Regions from separate parts of the Rhodoferax sp. PAMC 29310 genome, predicted to be linked through region 1. Evidence: riboswitches for the same ligand, from Rfam matches in the RefSeq annotation. Region 1 holds a riboswitch; the other holds the start of a gene.
What was found. Region 1 has a riboswitch for glycine ahead of gcvT (glycine cleavage system aminomethyltransferase GcvT). Riboswitches for the same ligand answer to the same signal wherever they lie in the genome.

Region 2: another riboswitch for glycine. It lies ahead of J8G15_RS07645 (D-amino acid dehydrogenase); the one in region 1 lies ahead of gcvT (glycine cleavage system aminomethyltransferase GcvT).

The regions. Positions count from the first base shown of each region.
Region 1 covers NZ_CP072852.1:187,048-194,927, reverse strand. Annotated here, with positions in the region: gene J8G15_RS00950 (electron transfer flavoprotein-ubiquinone oxidoreductase) at 1-21, shown strand, start outside; gene J8G15_RS00945 (aminotransferase class V-fold PLP-dependent enzyme) at 173-1,741, opposite strand; gene J8G15_RS00940 (Lrp/AsnC family transcriptional regulator) at 1,862-2,341, shown strand; gene J8G15_RS00935 (bifunctional diguanylate cyclase/phosphodiesterase) at 2,465-5,038, shown strand; glycine riboswitch at 5,068-5,170, shown strand; glycine riboswitch at 5,191-5,317, shown strand; gene gcvT (glycine cleavage system aminomethyltransferase GcvT) at 5,398-6,555, shown strand; gene gcvH (glycine cleavage system protein GcvH) at 6,634-7,005, shown strand; gene gcvP (aminomethyl-transferring glycine dehydrogenase) at 7,114-7,880, shown strand, end outside.
Region 2 covers NZ_CP072852.1:1,668,376-1,676,255, forward strand. Annotated here, with positions in the region: gene J8G15_RS07625 (efflux RND transporter permease subunit) at 1-197, shown strand, start outside; gene J8G15_RS07630 (efflux transporter outer membrane subunit) at 190-1,608, shown strand; gene J8G15_RS07635 (ANTAR domain-containing response regulator) at 1,650-2,276, shown strand; gene J8G15_RS07640 (VOC family protein) at 2,357-3,064, shown strand; glycine riboswitch at 3,135-3,223, shown strand; glycine riboswitch at 3,238-3,354, shown strand; gene J8G15_RS07645 (D-amino acid dehydrogenase) at 3,437-4,714, shown strand; gene J8G15_RS07650 (CmpA/NrtA family ABC transporter substrate-binding protein) at 5,042-6,286, shown strand; gene ntrB (nitrate ABC transporter permease) at 6,342-7,265, shown strand; gene J8G15_RS07660 (ABC transporter ATP-binding protein) at 7,262-7,880, shown strand, end outside.

The sequences.
Region 1 (7,880 bases):
CCGAATTACGCGGGCATGTAATCACGGGCCAAGCGCCCAACACCCAATGGGGCCCAAGTGGCCCCATTTTTCATGGCCTCGGTAGCGGAAATTTTGTGAAAAGTTGGTGGCTAGCCCCCTAATTCATTGCACCGCTAGCTATTAAATAAAGAGCAATCGAAGGAAAGCTGCATCAGGACAAGGCCAGTCCACCGGCAAGGTGACGGATGTGGGGATGCCCCTTGCGCAGCAACTGCTGCGCTGCCTGGTGACTGCGGTTGCCCGTGCGACAGAAAAACACCACGGGGCGCGCCGGCTCTGCCAGCCAGTCCAATAGATGCTGATCCAGACGATCCAGCGGCACGTTCACCACCTGGGATGCGAAAGCCTGTGGCGTGCCGGCCAGATGCTCATAATTTTCACGCACGTCCACCACACGGGTGTCAGGGTGTTGGTTCAATAACGCCGCCAACTCCCCCCAGGTCAGCGCAGCCACCGGGAGTAGAGTTTGGTCAGCGTCCGCCTTGGGCCGGCTGATCGAAGCGGGCGGCAGGCTGACTGTGGGCGCATCGTGATCGCGGGCGTGAACCAGTACCTCGCCGCACCGCACAATGGCCGCGCAAGCGCGCTCAATCAAGGCGGGTTCATCCAGCGGCCCAAACGACAGGCGCACGGCTGACGTGGTTTGCCACTCTGGCAAGCCCATGGCCACCAGTACATAGCTGGGTTCTGCCTTGGCGGCCGAGCAGGCACTGCCCGCACTCACCCGCACGCCCGCCGCGTCAAACAAGGCCAGCAAGGTGTTGCTGCTCACCCCGGGGACCGAGAAGTTGAGCGTGGTCGGCACCGCCAAGCTGAAAGGCGCGTTGAACACCACGCCAGAAAACGCGGTGGAGAGTGCTCGCGCCAGTTGCTCCCGGTGCGCCAACAAGCGACTCCCGGGTTGAAAGGTGCGCCCTTCCAGCAGCGCTTGCATCACCGCGCCCCAGGCGGCAATGCCGGGCATGTTCTCGGTTCCGGCGCGAAGGCCGCCTTCCTGACCGCCGCCCGCCATCATGGCGGTGTAAGGGCTGCCAGCGCGCACATACAACAAGCCAATGCCCTTGGGGCCGTAGAGTTTGTGACCAGAAAAGGTGGCGTAGTCCATGCGGGTCTGCCGCAATTTCAAGGGCAGCTTGCCCAGCGCCTGCACACAGTCCACCAACCACAGTGCGGCCGGGTTGTGGGCGGTGAGCACTCGCTCAATGCCCACCAGATCCGACACCACGCCAGTTTCATTGTTTGCCGCCATGGTGCACAGCAAAGCCGTGTCTGCCATCCACTGGGCCAGCACCTCCAATTGGTGTTGTCCGTGGCCGCACACAGGTAGCGCCCGAACCTCCAGGTCAAGGCCCAGCACGGCGTTCCAGTGCCGCAGGGCCTCGGGCACCGCCTTGTGTTCGGTGGCGCCGTACACCAGCAAACGCCCCACAGGCTCGCCCCGCTCCCGACGTTGCCGGATGTTCATCAAAGCGGAAAAAACGGCGCTTTGGATGCCTTCTGTGGCGCCACTCATGAAGATCAATTGTCCCTCGCCACTGTCCAGCACTTGCGCGGTGTATTCCCGGGCCTTCATCAGCATCTGGCGGGCCACCAGACCCGTGCAATGCCCGCTGCTGGGGTTGCCAAAGACCTCCGCCATGGCGGTTTGGGCGGCCGCCAGCGCGGCGGGCATGGCGCGTGTGGTGGCGTTGTTGTCGAGGTAAATGGGGCTGGCGGACATGGCACTCTCCTACATAGAAGTGCATGAGTTTATGAAAACAGTCTTAGAAAATAATTCTTTTCAACCTACTATTCGCGATTAATTAGTCAATAACAAACTACAAAAATAACAAATTAAGGAATGAACATGCTAGATCGATTGGATCTTGGAATTCTGGAAGCCTTGCAGCACGACGGCACCCTGTCTATTGCACAGTTGGGCGAACGGGTAGGTCTGTCCACCACGCCTTGCTGGAAACGGGTGAAGCGACTGGAAGACGAGGGCTTCATCACCCAACGCGTCGCCATCGTGGATCGCCAAAAAGTGGGACTTCCCGTGACCGTGTTTGTGAGCGTTCGTACCTCGCAGCACGATGAAGCCTGGCTCGCGAAATTTACGGCGTCGGTTTCCTCCATGCCGGAAGTGCTGGAACTGCACCGCATGAGCGGCGATGTGGACTACCTCCTCAAAGTCGCCACCACCAGCATCGACGGCTTTGATCGCTTCTACAAAAAACTCATCCAGCTCGGCCCCTTGACTGGTGTGTCCTCCGCTTTCTCCATGGAGCAAATCAAAAGCACCACCGCCCTGCCACTGGACTTGCCGGGGCGGGTGGCCTGAGGACACATGGTCTGATCATCCAACGGGACTCATTCATAGTGAATGTTCCCGTCCCGACTCCATGCATGAACTGCGTGCCCGCGCTTTGCCGGCTAGGCCGATAGGCACACCGCATTCGAATTTATGTCCCCCAAGAAGCCCGCACAAGAAGATCAAATCGCGACGTCGGCATCTGATCGGGCGAAAGAAGTGGTTCGTTCGCGTGACTCGAAAGCGGATTTGTCAGCCTCAAACGAATTGCTACGGGCCATCGTCAACACCGCGCCGATCGGAATTTTCTGGAAAGACACCCAGTCTCGTTACGTCGGCGGCAACCTGGTTTTTGCACGCGACTCGGGATTGACCTGCGTCCAGGAGATCTTCGGCCGGACCGACGAGGAATTGACCTGGGCTGAGCAAGCGGAAAAGTTCCGCTTCGATGACCAATCGGTGATGCAAGGCAACTTAACGAAGCTCGGATACGAGGAATTTTTCAATTCACCTACCGGGACGCCTGCTTGGTTTCAGACGTCAAAAGTCCCTTTGCACAACGATGCAGGCGATGTAGTGGGCTCGCTGGGGATCTACCAGGACATCACCGAACACAAGCAGTCAGAACAGGCCTTGGTCGCCTCTCAACAGCAGTTTCGCGATTTAGTCGACTCAACCGCCGGCATTGTCTGGGAAGCCGATGCCACCACCTTTCGCTTCAATTTCGTGAGTCAGGATGCAGAACACCTGCTGGATTTTACCGTTGAAGAATGGCAAATTCCGGGATTCTGGGTCCAAAACCTGCACCCGGATGACCGGTCTTGGGCGCTGGAGTACTGCGCCTCTTGTACCAGCCGCCCTGAGGCCCACGATTTTGAGTACCGCTTCATCAGCAAAGATGGCCGAATCGTCTGGTTGCACGACATCGTGAAAGTGGTCGCGGTGGCCGGTCAACCGCGCTGGCTGCGAGGCGTGATGTTCGATGTCACCGCTCGAAAACTCGCCGAGGCCCAATTGAAATTGGCCGCCAGTGTGTTTACCCATGCCGGCGAGGGAATCACGATCACGGACGCCAGGGGTCGCATTGTCGAGCTCAATGACACATTCACCGCTATCACAGGGTCTAGCCGTGAGGAGGCCTTGGGGCAATCCTCCGAAATACTGAGATCCGGGCACCATGACGACGAGTTTTTCGGGTCCATTTGGCGCGAAGTGCACCGCCGGGGCCACTGGCAGGGCCAAATTTGGAACAAACGAAAAAACGGCGAAATCTACGCCCAAAGGACGACAGTCAGCGCCGTGCTTTATGAGAACGGTGTGGCGCAAAACTATGTCGGTCTTATTTCCGACATCACGGAGCTCAAACGGCACCAAAGCGAGCTGGAGCGGGCTGCCCACTTCGACAGTTTGACGGGCCTTCCCAACCGCCTGCTGCTGGCCGACCGACTCAGCCACGCCATGAATCAGTGTCAGCGCCAAAACCACTCATTGGCAGTGGTTTATCTGGACCTGGACAACATCAAAGAGGTCAACGACGAGTACGGGCACGCCGCCGGGGACGCGCTGTTGATTGAGGTGTCACGTCGTATGAAAATCGCCTTGCGTGAGGGAGATACCTTGACGCGCCTGGGCGGAGACGAGTTTGTGGCCGTATTGAGCAACCTGTCAGAACCCGACGATGGCATTCCTGTGCTGGAGCGTCTGCTACAAGCGGCAGCGGTTCCTGTGACGGTTTCGACGGCGCCTGACGAACAAGGCGAAAAAGATCACATCATTGTTCGCGTATCTGCCAGCATGGGCGTGACTTTTTATCCGCAAGACCCGGCGGACGCCGACCAACTGATGCGCCATGCCGACCAGGCCATGTACGCCGCCAAGCAAGCGGGGAAAAACCGCTACCAGTTGTTCGACATCGCGCAGGACGTGGCCATTCAGTCGCGCCGTGAAGGGCTCCAAAACATTCGCACCGCGCTGGACCGCCGTGAGTTCGTTCTGCACTACCAACCCAAGGTCAATATGCAGTCGGGCGTTGTCACTAGCGTGGAAGCGCTGATCCGCTGGCAACACCCCGAAAAGGGATTGCTGCCGCCCGCAGCGTTTCTGCCGCTCATGGCAGGCCACCCAATCAGCATGGAGGTCGGCGAATGGGTGATTGAGACCGCCCTGAGCCAAGCCAGCGCGTGGTTGGCACAAGGACTGGATGTGAAAGTGAGCGTGAACCTGGATGCAGCGCAGTTGCAGCAATCCGGCTTTGCCGAACGCCTGAGCGACATTCTGACCAAGCACCCGGACGTGCCGCAACAGCGCCTAGGCCTTGAGGTGCTGGAATCCAGCGCACTGGAAGATTACGACCGAGTCTGTGATGCCATGCACGCCTGCCATGCCTTGGGCGTGAGCTTTGCGCTGGACGACTTTGGCACCGGTCACTCCTCCCTCACCTACCTCAAACGCCTGCCGGCGCAAACCTTGAAAATTGACCAGACTTTTGTTCGGGACATGCTAGACGACCCCAGCGACCTCGCCATCGTCAAGGGCGTCATAGGCCTGGCCCAGGCCTTTGGACGCAACGTGGTCGCCGAAGGGGTTGAGACGGCTGCCCAGGGCCAAGCGCTTCTGTCGCTGGGCTGCGAAATGGCACAAGACTATGGGATAGCCCGCCCGATGCCAGCGAACCAAATTCCCGCCTGGGTGACCCAGTGGGAATCCAAGGCAGTTTGGACGGATTGAGATCGATCACTGCCGGCCTGCATTAGAATTCCGACTCGTCAGGAGAGAGCTTTCCCAGAGAAAGCCGCCGAAGGCGCAGAACCGCTGATTGCAGCGGTTTGAACGCTCAGGCAAAAGGACTGACAAGCGCGTCAGGGTGTCACCACCCAGCGCGTCTCCCCACTGGAGAGAGGCCAAACCGGATTTGGCCCACCGAAGGAGCAAACCGCAGTCTGCCAGCCCACCCGGGTTGACGTTGGCCCGGTGAATCTCTCAGGTAGAGCGGACAGCGGGGGCACAGGCCAGGGGTTTGACATCGCGTCAAACCTTCGGATTTGGATACGCCCCTGGGCGCCACGCGCCCGAACCGGAGTTCGCTGATGACTGCCACCACACCCCCTCTTGCCGCGCTGCTTAGTGTTCCGCTGAATGATCTGCATGTCTCGCTGGGCGCCCGCATGGTGCCATTTGCCGGCTATTCCATGCCCGTGCAGTACCCCGCCGGCCTGATGGCCGAACACCACCACACCCGCACGGCCGCCGGCTTGTTTGATGTGTCCCACATGGGCCAGTTGCGTCTGGTGGGCCCTGACGCCGCCGCCGCTTTTGAGACCCTGATGCCGGTGGACGTGATCGATCTGGCCGTGGGAAAACAGCGCTACGGTCTGCTGCTCAATGACGACGGAGGCATCATTGACGACCTGATGTTCTTCAACAAAGGCGATGACGAGATTTTTGTCATCGTCAACGGTGCTTGCAAGATCGGAGACATTGCCCACATCCAGGCCAAGATCGGCGAGCGTTGCCAGGTGATTCCCATGCCTGAGATGGCCTTGCTGGCACTGCAGGGCCCACAGGCCGTCACCGTCTTGTCTCGCCTGGCGCCCGGCGTGGAAAACTTGGTGTTCATGACTGGCGGCAACTTCAAAGTAGACGCTGGCACAAAAATCATTCACGTCTTTTTAACCCGCAGTGGCTACACCGGAGAAGACGGTTTTGAGATCTCCGTGCACGAGAGCGACGCCAACGCCCTCGCCCACGCCCTGCTGGCCCAGCCTGAAGTGAAGCCCATTGGTCTGGGTGCGCGCAACTCGCTGCGCCTGGAAGCCGGTCTGTGCTTGTATGGCAACGACATTGACACCACCACCACGCCCGTCGAGGCGACTCTGAACTGGGCCATGCAAAAGGTGCGACGTACTGATGGCGCCCGTGCCGGCGGTTTTCCGGGGGCTAGCAAAATACTAGCGCAACTCGCAGGTGGCGCGGGCGCTGCAACCCGAAAACGTGTGGGACTCATGGCGCTGGAGCGCATTCCCGTGCGTGACCACACCGAATTGCAAGACCTGGCTGGAAACCGCATTGGCGAAGTGACCAGTGGCCTGCTGGGCCCCACCATCGACAAGCCAGTGGCCATCGGTTATGTGCCGCCTGAACTGGCCGCGCTGGGCACAAAGATCAACGCCATGGTGCGCGGCAAGGCCGTGCCCATGGAGGTAGTGGCCATGCCGTTTGTGCCCACCAACTACTTCCGCGGCTAAAAGCCAGGGTTAAAGCCCACACAGAATTTTTACTGTTTCAACGACTGACACCTTTCATCATTTTTTAGGAGCGCCTCCATGACCATCAAGTACACCCCTGACCACGAATGGCTGAACATTGACGGCGACACCGCCATCGTCGGCATCACGCACCACGCGCAAGATGCCTTGGGCGATGTGGTGTTTGTGGACCTGCCCGAAGTCGGCGCCACTTTTGCTGCCAAAGACATTGCCGGCGTCGTCGAATCCGTGAAAGCCGCCGCTGACGTCTACATGCCCGTCACCGGCGAGATCATCGAGGTGAACGAAGCCCTGCGCGCTGACCCAGCTCTCGCCAACTCCGACCCACTGGGCGCCGGCTGGTTCTTCAAGGTCAAGCTGTCCAACCCGGCCGAGCTGGACGCCCTGATGGACGAAACCAGCTACACCAGCTTCTCCGCTGGCGCCTAAATAGGGCTGCGGGCTGCGGCCCGCGCCGGCTGAGCCTGTCGTAGCCCATTCCCCCCCTTGTTTCGCTCGCCCTTCGACAGGCTTGAGGCGAACGGTTTGTGAGTCCTCATGTCGATGCAATCTCCCCTGCCCCTAAAAACACTCGAAAACACCTCCGAATTTATCGCCCGCCATATTGGTGTTGAAGCGGCAGATGAAGAAATGATGCTGAAAGTCGTCGGATCGGCCTCGCGCCGCGATCTGATTGACGGCATCGTGCCGCGCTCCATTGCCCGCCAATCCGTTATGAACATTCCTGCAGCCATCACGGAAGCCGCCGCGCTGGCCGAGCTGAAGGCGATTTCGGCCAAGAACCATGTGTTCAAGAGCTACATCGGCCAGGGCTATTACGACACCCACACGCCGGGCGTGATTCTGCGCAACATCCTGGAAAACCCCGCCTGGTACACCGCCTACACGCCCTACCAGGCCGAGATCAGCCAAGGCCGCATGGAAGCGCTGGTGAACTTTCAAACCATGGTGGCCGACCTGACCGGCATGCCCATGGCAAATGCCTCCATGCTTGACGAAGCCACCGCCGCTGCCGAAGCCATGACGCTGGCCATGCGCGTGGGCAAGTCCAAGTCCATGACATTCCTGGTGGACGACCAGGTGCTGCCACAAACGCTGGAAGTGATACAGACTCGCGCCAAGCCGCTGGGCATCACTGTGAAGGTGTGCAACGGTGACGAAGGCTTGGCTGAGGACAGCTTCGCCGTGCTGCTGCAATACCCCGGCGTGAGCGGTGTGGTGCGCAATGACAAGGAATGGATTGCGGCCTACAAAGCCAAAGGCGGCGTGGTCATCATGGCCGCCGACCTGCTGGCGCTGACCCT
Region 2 (7,880 bases), 1.5 Mb from region 1:
CCACAGGCGCCGGCTCAGCCAGCCAGCGCGCCATTGGCACGGGTGTGATCGGCGGCATGATCACTGGCACTGTCTTGGCGGTGGTGTTTGTGCCCGTCTTCTTTGTGGTGGTGCGCAGTATTTTCAAAGGCAGTGAAAGGCAGCGGCGTTTTGACGCCGAACATGGCCAACACGCAGGAGTGATTTCTCATGATTAAGTCCCCCTCACGCGCGACGCCCCGGGCATTGGCGCCCCTGGCGGCCGCCCTGCTGCTGGCCGGTTGCAGCCTGATGCCCACTTATGAGCGCCCGGCTGCGCCCATCGAATCAACATGGCCCGAGGCATCCGTCAACCCCAGCACGGCCGGCGCGCCCGCTGCGGCTGACTTGGCCTGGCAGACGTTTTTCACTGACGCCACCTTGAAGGAGCTGATTCAGACGGCACTCACGAACAACCGTGATCTGCGAGTGGCAGTGCTCAACATTGAACAAGCCCGCGCCCAACTCGGCATCCGCCGCGCGGATAAATTGCCAACGGTGAATGCAACGGCTACGGGCTCCCGCGCACCTACTGGCTCAGGCGGCATCAACAGCACCTACACCGCCGGCTTCGCCGTCACCGCCTACGAGCTGGACTTTTTTGACCGTGTCGGCAGCCTGAAACAGCAGGCGCTGGCCCAGTACCTGGCCACGCAAGAAGGCAGCAAGACGGCACAAATCAGCCTGATTTCCACCGTGGCGCAAACCTGGTTGAGCCTATTGAGCGACGAGGCCTTGCTTCAACTCTCGCGCCAGACCCTGACCACGCGCGACGACTCCCTCAAGCTGGTGCAGCTGCGCTTCAAACACGGTGTGGTGTCTGAGCTGGACCTGCGCCTGGCCGAGTCGCTGCAGGCTGCCGCCCGAGTCACCTTGGCGCAACAGGAGCGCCAACGCACGCTGGACGAAAACGCGCTGGTCTTGCTGTTGGGCCAATCCTTGCCGCCGGCCGCCCGCGCCCAATTGGCAGGTACCAACCCAACGCCCTTGCAATTTGCCGTATTGCCTGCGGGCTTGCCCTCGGACTTGCTGACGCGCAGGCCTGACATCCGCCAAGCGGAACAGCAACTGGTGGCCAGCAACGCCAATATTGGCGCGGCCCGCGCCGCCTTTTACCCACGCATTTCCCTGACTGCGGGCGCAGGCACCGCCAGCAGCGACCTTGGCAACTTGTTCAAGGACGGGTACTGGGGCTTCACCGTGGCGCCCCAGTTAGTGCTGCCGATTTTTGATGGTGGACGCAACCAGGCCAATCTGGACGGCGCCAAAGCGGGGCGAGAAATCGCCGTGGCGCAGTACGAGAAAGCCATTCAAAGTGCTTTTCGAGAGGTGGCCGATGCCTTGGCTGCCAACGCCACCCTCGCCCGCCAGTTGCGTGCCCAGGAAGCCCAGTTGGCCGCGGAAGCCGCTCGCCATGGCTTGACGGATCTGCGTTACCAAAATGGTGCGTCCAGTCAGCTGGATTGGCTGGATGCCCAGCGCTCGCTGTTCAGTGCGCAGCAGGCACTGGTGCAAACCCGGCTCATCTACGCCCAGAGTCAGGTCGCGCTGTACAAGGCACTGGGCGGCGGGGCACCCACCATGCCTTAACCACAAACGCCACTTCGGCGCGGTTCTTGCATGTGCTGGGCATGCATGAATCCTTAAGAATCGTTGTAGTGGCCCCCGATCTGGCGGTGGAAGATCCGGCAGACGACCATGCCATCAGCCAGGCGGAGCGGTCGCGCAGTCTTCGCATCGGCTTGCTGGAAAACGGCTTCAATCTGGTAGCGGTGCTGCCCGCCGATGTATTCCTGCAGGAGCGAATCAATCAGCTTCAGCCCGACCTGATCATTGTGGATGCCGAAAGCGAGGCCCGTGATGCGCTTGAGCATGTGGTCATGGCCACCCGGGACGCGCGACGCCCCATCGTGATGTTCACCAACAACAATGACACCTCCCAGGTGCGCCATGCTGTGGCATCCGGGGTTACGGCCTACATCGTCGCCGGGCTGTCCAGCGAACGCATTCGCCCCATTTTGGACGTCGCCATGGCCCGTTTCCAGCACGAGCAGGCTTTGCGTCAGGAGCTGGCCGACACCAAGACTGAACTCAAAGACCGCAAAACCATTGACCGCGCCAAAGGCCTGCTCATGCAGCGCCAAAACCTGAACGAACAGCAAGCTTTCGACAAGCTGCGCAAAACCGCCATGGACAAGGGACTGAAACTGGCCGACGTGGCCCAGCGCATGCTGGACGTGGCCGACCTGCTCGCCTGAGGTGCAACGGCGGCCGGCGGCGCATCATTTAAGTCGAAGACCTCAAGCAAATCGCGCCGCCCCGGTGGTAAGGTCACGCCATGAAAACACAAATAGATCATCTGGTTGTCGTGGCCAAAACCCTGGAGTTGGGTGTGCAATGGTGCGAAGCCACCCTAGGCGTCACCCCCGGTCCCGGCGGCGAGCATGCGCAGTTTGGCACGCACAACCGCCTCATCAAAATTGCCACGCCAGCCTACCCGCTGGCCTACCTGGAAATCATCGCCATCAATCCAACCGCCTCGCGCCCCGCCAATGCGGTTGGCAAGCGCTGGTTTGACATGGACGACGCGGCACTGCAGGCGGCCGTTGCCAAACAGCCGCGTCTGGTGCACTTCGTGGTCAATACCGACGACATGCAAGCGGCCCGAATAGCGCTGAAACGCCAAGACATCGAACCCGGTCTCGCGGTACACGCCAGCCGCCATACCCGCAAAGGGGTGCTGCAATGGCAAGTCACGGTGCGTGAAGACGGGCAACGCCTGTTTAATGGCGCACTGCCCAGCTTGATTCAATGGGGCAAGCCTGACGCGGAAGAGCCCTTGCGCCTGCACCCGCGCAACAGCCTGCCCCGTTCTGGTATCTCGCTGCAAAGCATTGCCGTGACCCACCCCACCGCGTCCAAACTGCAGGCTGCGTATGACGCACTGGGGCTCACCGGCATTGCCGTCGAAGAGGGTCCCGCCAACCTCATTGCCACGTTGAAGACCCCCAAAGGCTTGGTGCAACTGGAGAGCCAAGGGGTTTAAGAACCAACGCAGCCCGAAGTCTGGCGGCAGTGAAATATTTCCGCCGGTCACTTCATCCAACCCGCTAGAATCCTGTCCGGCAGGAGAGAGAGCGTCCCAGACGCTCCACCGAAGGCGCAAACTCCCATGAACGCTCAGGTACACCCTCACCGGTGACGTACTGCCACCATTTGTAAACGCCGTCTGGAGAGCCATCGCCACCCGCAAGGTGTCGGCGATGCACCGAAGGAGCAAGCTCCGCAGTCCACTGCGGTGTGAATCTCTCAGGTACCAAGGACAGGGGGAGCGGCATCCGGGCAGCGCCCTGGGTGCTATTTATTCCATAGTGCACTCTGCAGGTTCTGCCTGGGCTAGACCCCGAAAAGGTTATCCATGCGTATCATCGTTCTTGGCAGCGGGCTTCTTGGCGTCAGTTCAGCCTATTACCTCTCCCAACAGGGTCATGAAGTCACCGTGGTGGACCGCCAGTCCTCCCCGGCGGCGGAAACCAGTTTTGCCAACGGCGGGCAAATCTCGGTCAGCCATGCCGAGCCTTGGGCCAACCCCGGCGCGCCCATCAAGCTGCTGCAATGGCTGGGCAAAGAAGACGCGCCACTGCTGTTTCGCCTGCGGGCCGACATGCGCCAGTGGATGTGGGGATTGCAGTTTCTACGCGAGTGCACACCGGCGCGCACCCGCCACAACATTCAGCAAATCGTGCGCCTGGGCACTTACAGCCGCGACACATTGCAGCAACTGCGCCGCGACACGGGCATTGAGTACGACCAGCGCACGCAAGGTATTCTGCATTTTTACACCTCGCAAAAAGAGTTTGACGCCGCTCTGGCACCCACCGAGCAAATGCGCGAACTGGGGTGCGAGCGCAACATCGTGAGCGCCGACGAGGCCGTTCGTCTGGAGCCCACCCTGGGCCATATTCGCCCACAGTTGGCCGGTGCCACCTACACCGCCGAAGACGAGTCGGGTGACGCCAATCGCTTTGCCCGCGAGTTGGTCAAACTGTGCGAAGCCAATGGGGTGAAGTTTTTTATGAACCACACCATCACCGCCTTGCGCGAAGCGGGTGGACAGATTGACCACGTGGAGGCCACCGACAACGAGGGCCGCTTCCAGCGCCTGTACGCAGACTCATACGTGATGGCCATGGGGTCTTTCAGCCCGTTGTACCTGAAGCAGCTCGGCATCAAACTGCCTATTTATCCCGCCAAAGGCTATTCGGTCACCATGCCCGTGAAGGACGCCAACATGGCGCACCAGGTCAGCTTGACGGATGATGAATTCAAACTGGTTTTTTCACGCCTGACGCCGGTGAATGGCGACGGCACCGACCGCTTGCGCATTGCCGGCACGGCGGAGTTCAATGGCTATGACCGCGACCTGAACCGCATTCGCTGCGAAGCCATCGTCCGCCGGGTGGAGCAACTGTTCCCCGGAGCCGGCGACGCCACCCAAGCCAGTTTCTGGAGCGGCCTTCGCCCCGCTACACCCAGCAACGTGCCGCTGATCGGCAAAAGCAAGCTGCCCAACCTGTTCCTCAACACCGGCCACGGCACGCTGGGCTGGACGCACGCTTGTGGCTCCGGCAAATCCATTGCCCGCATCGTGAGTGGGTTGACGCCCGAAGTGGACTTTGCGTTTACCCAAGGCTGAGTCATGGTCGACCTTGCCAGGATGGTGCACCGCACCATCCTCGTGCTGATTCACACTTAGACAAGAAATTGACACCTAGCCCTTGTCCGATATGCGGAAGAAGCTACATATTCGATAGCAACTCACTCTCAAAAAAGTTGGCACAGTGATTGCTTAGACATTGATACGACCAAAGTAGGTCACCAGACGGGTTGAGTCCAAAGGCGGATTCAACCGGTCGATCCGGACAAAGGCGTCCCCACCTGCACGCGGCTTGCACCAAGCCCCGCGCAGCGTGAGGACGCCTTTTTTTGCTTTTCGTTTGTTTTTAAACCTTGGAGAAGACACATGACTGACTTACTCGCCAATTCACTGAGCCGACGGACTGTGCTGCAATCGGCCGCCGTGGGCGCCATCGGTATCAGCCCCGCGCTGCGCTCGGTGGTGTACGCCGGTGGCTCTGACGCGCCAGAAAAAACCGAGGTCAAGATTGGATTCATTCCCCTGACCGATTGCGCCAGCGTGGTGATGGCCTCCGTGCTGGGGTTTGACAAGAAATACGGCGTCAAGATCATTCCCAGCAAGGAAGCGTCTTGGGCGGGTGTGCGCGACAAGCTGGTCAATGGCGAACTGGACTTTGCCCACGTGCTTTACGGTCTGGTCTACGGCGTTCACCTGGGCGTGAGCGGGCCCAAAAAAGACATGGCCGTGCTGATGACGCTGAACAACAACGGCCAGGGCATCACCCTGTCCAAGGCCCTGGCCGACAAGGGCGCGGTCGATCTGGCGGGACTGGTGTCCCTGATGAAGAAAGAACCCCGCGAATACACCTTTGCCCAAACTTTCCCCACCGGCACCCACGCCATGTGGTTGTACTACTGGCTGGCCTCGGCCGGAGTGAACCCGTTCAAGGACGTGCGCTGCATTGTGGTGCCCCCGCCCCAAATGGTGGCGAATATGCGGGTCGGCAACATGGACGGCTTCAGCGTGGGTGAACCCTGGAACCACCGCGCCATCATGGACGGGATTGGTGTATCCGCTGCCACTTCGCAGGACGTCTGGAAAGACCACCCCGAGAAGGTGCTGGGCACCACGTCAGAGTTCGTCAAGAACAACCCCAACACCGCCCGCGCAGTCACCATGGCGATTCTGGAAGCCAGCCGCTGGATTGACGCCAGCCTTCAGAACAAGCTGAAGATGGCCGAAACCGTGGCGCAGAAGTCTTACATCAACACCGGGGTCGACGCCATCAACCAGCGCATTCTGGGCCGCTACCAAAACGGCATGGGCAAAACTTGGGACGACCCCAATCACATGAAATTCTTCAACGACGGCGCGGTGAACTTCCCCTATCTGTCAGACGGCATGTGGTTTCTAACCCAGCACAAGCGTTGGGGCTTGCTGGACGCCCACCCTGACTACCTCAAGGTGGCCAAGGAGATCAACCAGATTGACCTCTACAAGCAGGCCGCCTCAGCACTCAAGATCAACGTGCCCAAAGACGTGATGCGCACCTCCACCCTGATGGACGGCGTGGTATGGGATGGCAAGGACCCCAAAAAGTACGCCGACAGTTTCAAAGTCAAAGCCTGAACGACGCGGGGAGGTGCCCCCTCCCCGCCGTACCTATCCTTTCAAGGAGCACACCATGGTTAGCGCCGTATTTCACTCGCCCCTAGGCCCCGTGGCCGAGGGCATTGCGATCCCCAAAGAAAACTCATCCCGCGTGAGCACTTCAAGAGAGCCCGCGGTCACTGTGGCAACCGCCACGCCGGAGCGCACACCCTTTGACTGGCGCGCCCTCGGCATGGCCGTGCTGCCGCCGCTGCTGGGCTTTGCCTTGCTGGTCGGGGTGTGGGCCCTGGTCAGCGTGGGAACGAGCAACAGCATCCCCGGACCCCTTCCAACCTTCAAGCAAGCGGTGATACTGTTCAGCGATCCGTTCTACAGCAACGGCCCCAACGACCAGGGCGTGGGCTGGAATATTTTGATGTCGCTGCAGCGCGTGGCGGTCGGGTTTGGGTTGGCGGCACTGGTTGGCATTCCCGCCGGCTTTGTGATTGGCCGCTTTGAATTCATGAGCCGCATGTTCAACCCGTTGATCAGTCTGATGCGCCCGGTCTCGCCACTGGCTTGGTTGCCCATTGGTTTGCTGGTGTTCAAGGGCGCGGACCCGGCCGCCATCTGGACCATCTTCATCTGCTCTATCTGGCCCATGATCATCAACACCGCCGTGGGCGTGCAACGCGTGCCACAGGACTACATGAACGTCGCCCGGGTGCTGAACCTGTCCGAGTGGAAGATCGTGACCAAAATCCTGTTTCCCTCCGTCTTGCCCTACATGCTGACAGGCGTGCGCCTGGCCGTGGGCACGGCCTGGCTGGTGATCGTTGCGGCTGAGATGCTGACTGGCGGCGTAGGCATTGGCTTCTGGGTCTGGGACGAGTGGAACAACCTCAATGTGACCAACATCATCGTGGCCATCTTTGTCATTGGCGTGGTTGGCCTGGTACTGGAACATGCACTGATCAAGCTCGCCACCGCCTTCACTTTTGAGGAAGTCAAATCATGAACGAAAAACTGAACACCCATTTCATTGAAATCGCCGGAGTTGAGCAGACCTTCAAAACCAAAAAGGGCCCGTTTTGCGCCCTGCGCGACATTCACCTCACGGTGGCCAAAGGCGAGTTTGTGGCCTTGATCGGGCACTCCGGTTGCGGCAAGTCCACCTTGCTCAACCTCATTGCCGGGTTGACCACACCCACCCAAGGCACGCTCTTGTGCGCCAACCGCGAGATTGCCGGACCTGGCCCGGAGCGCGCGGTGGTGTTCCAGAACCACTCCTTGCTGCCTTGGCTCACCTGCTTTGAGAACATCTACCTGGGCGTGGAGCGCGTGTTCGGCTCCGGCAACCGCACTGGCGCCGTGGCTGAGAGCAAAGCGAAACTGAAAGAACGCACCGATGCCGCCCTGGCGCTGGTGGGCCTGACGCCAGCCGCGCACAAACGCCCTGGTGAAATTTCGGGTGGCATGAAGCAGCGGGTGGGCATTGCCCGGGCGCTGGCGATGGAGCCGAAAGTACTGCTCATGGACGAGCCTTTTGGTGCACTGGATGCACTCACTCGCGCCAAACTGCAAGATGAATTGCTGGACATCGTCGCCCGCACGCACAGCACCGTGGTCATGG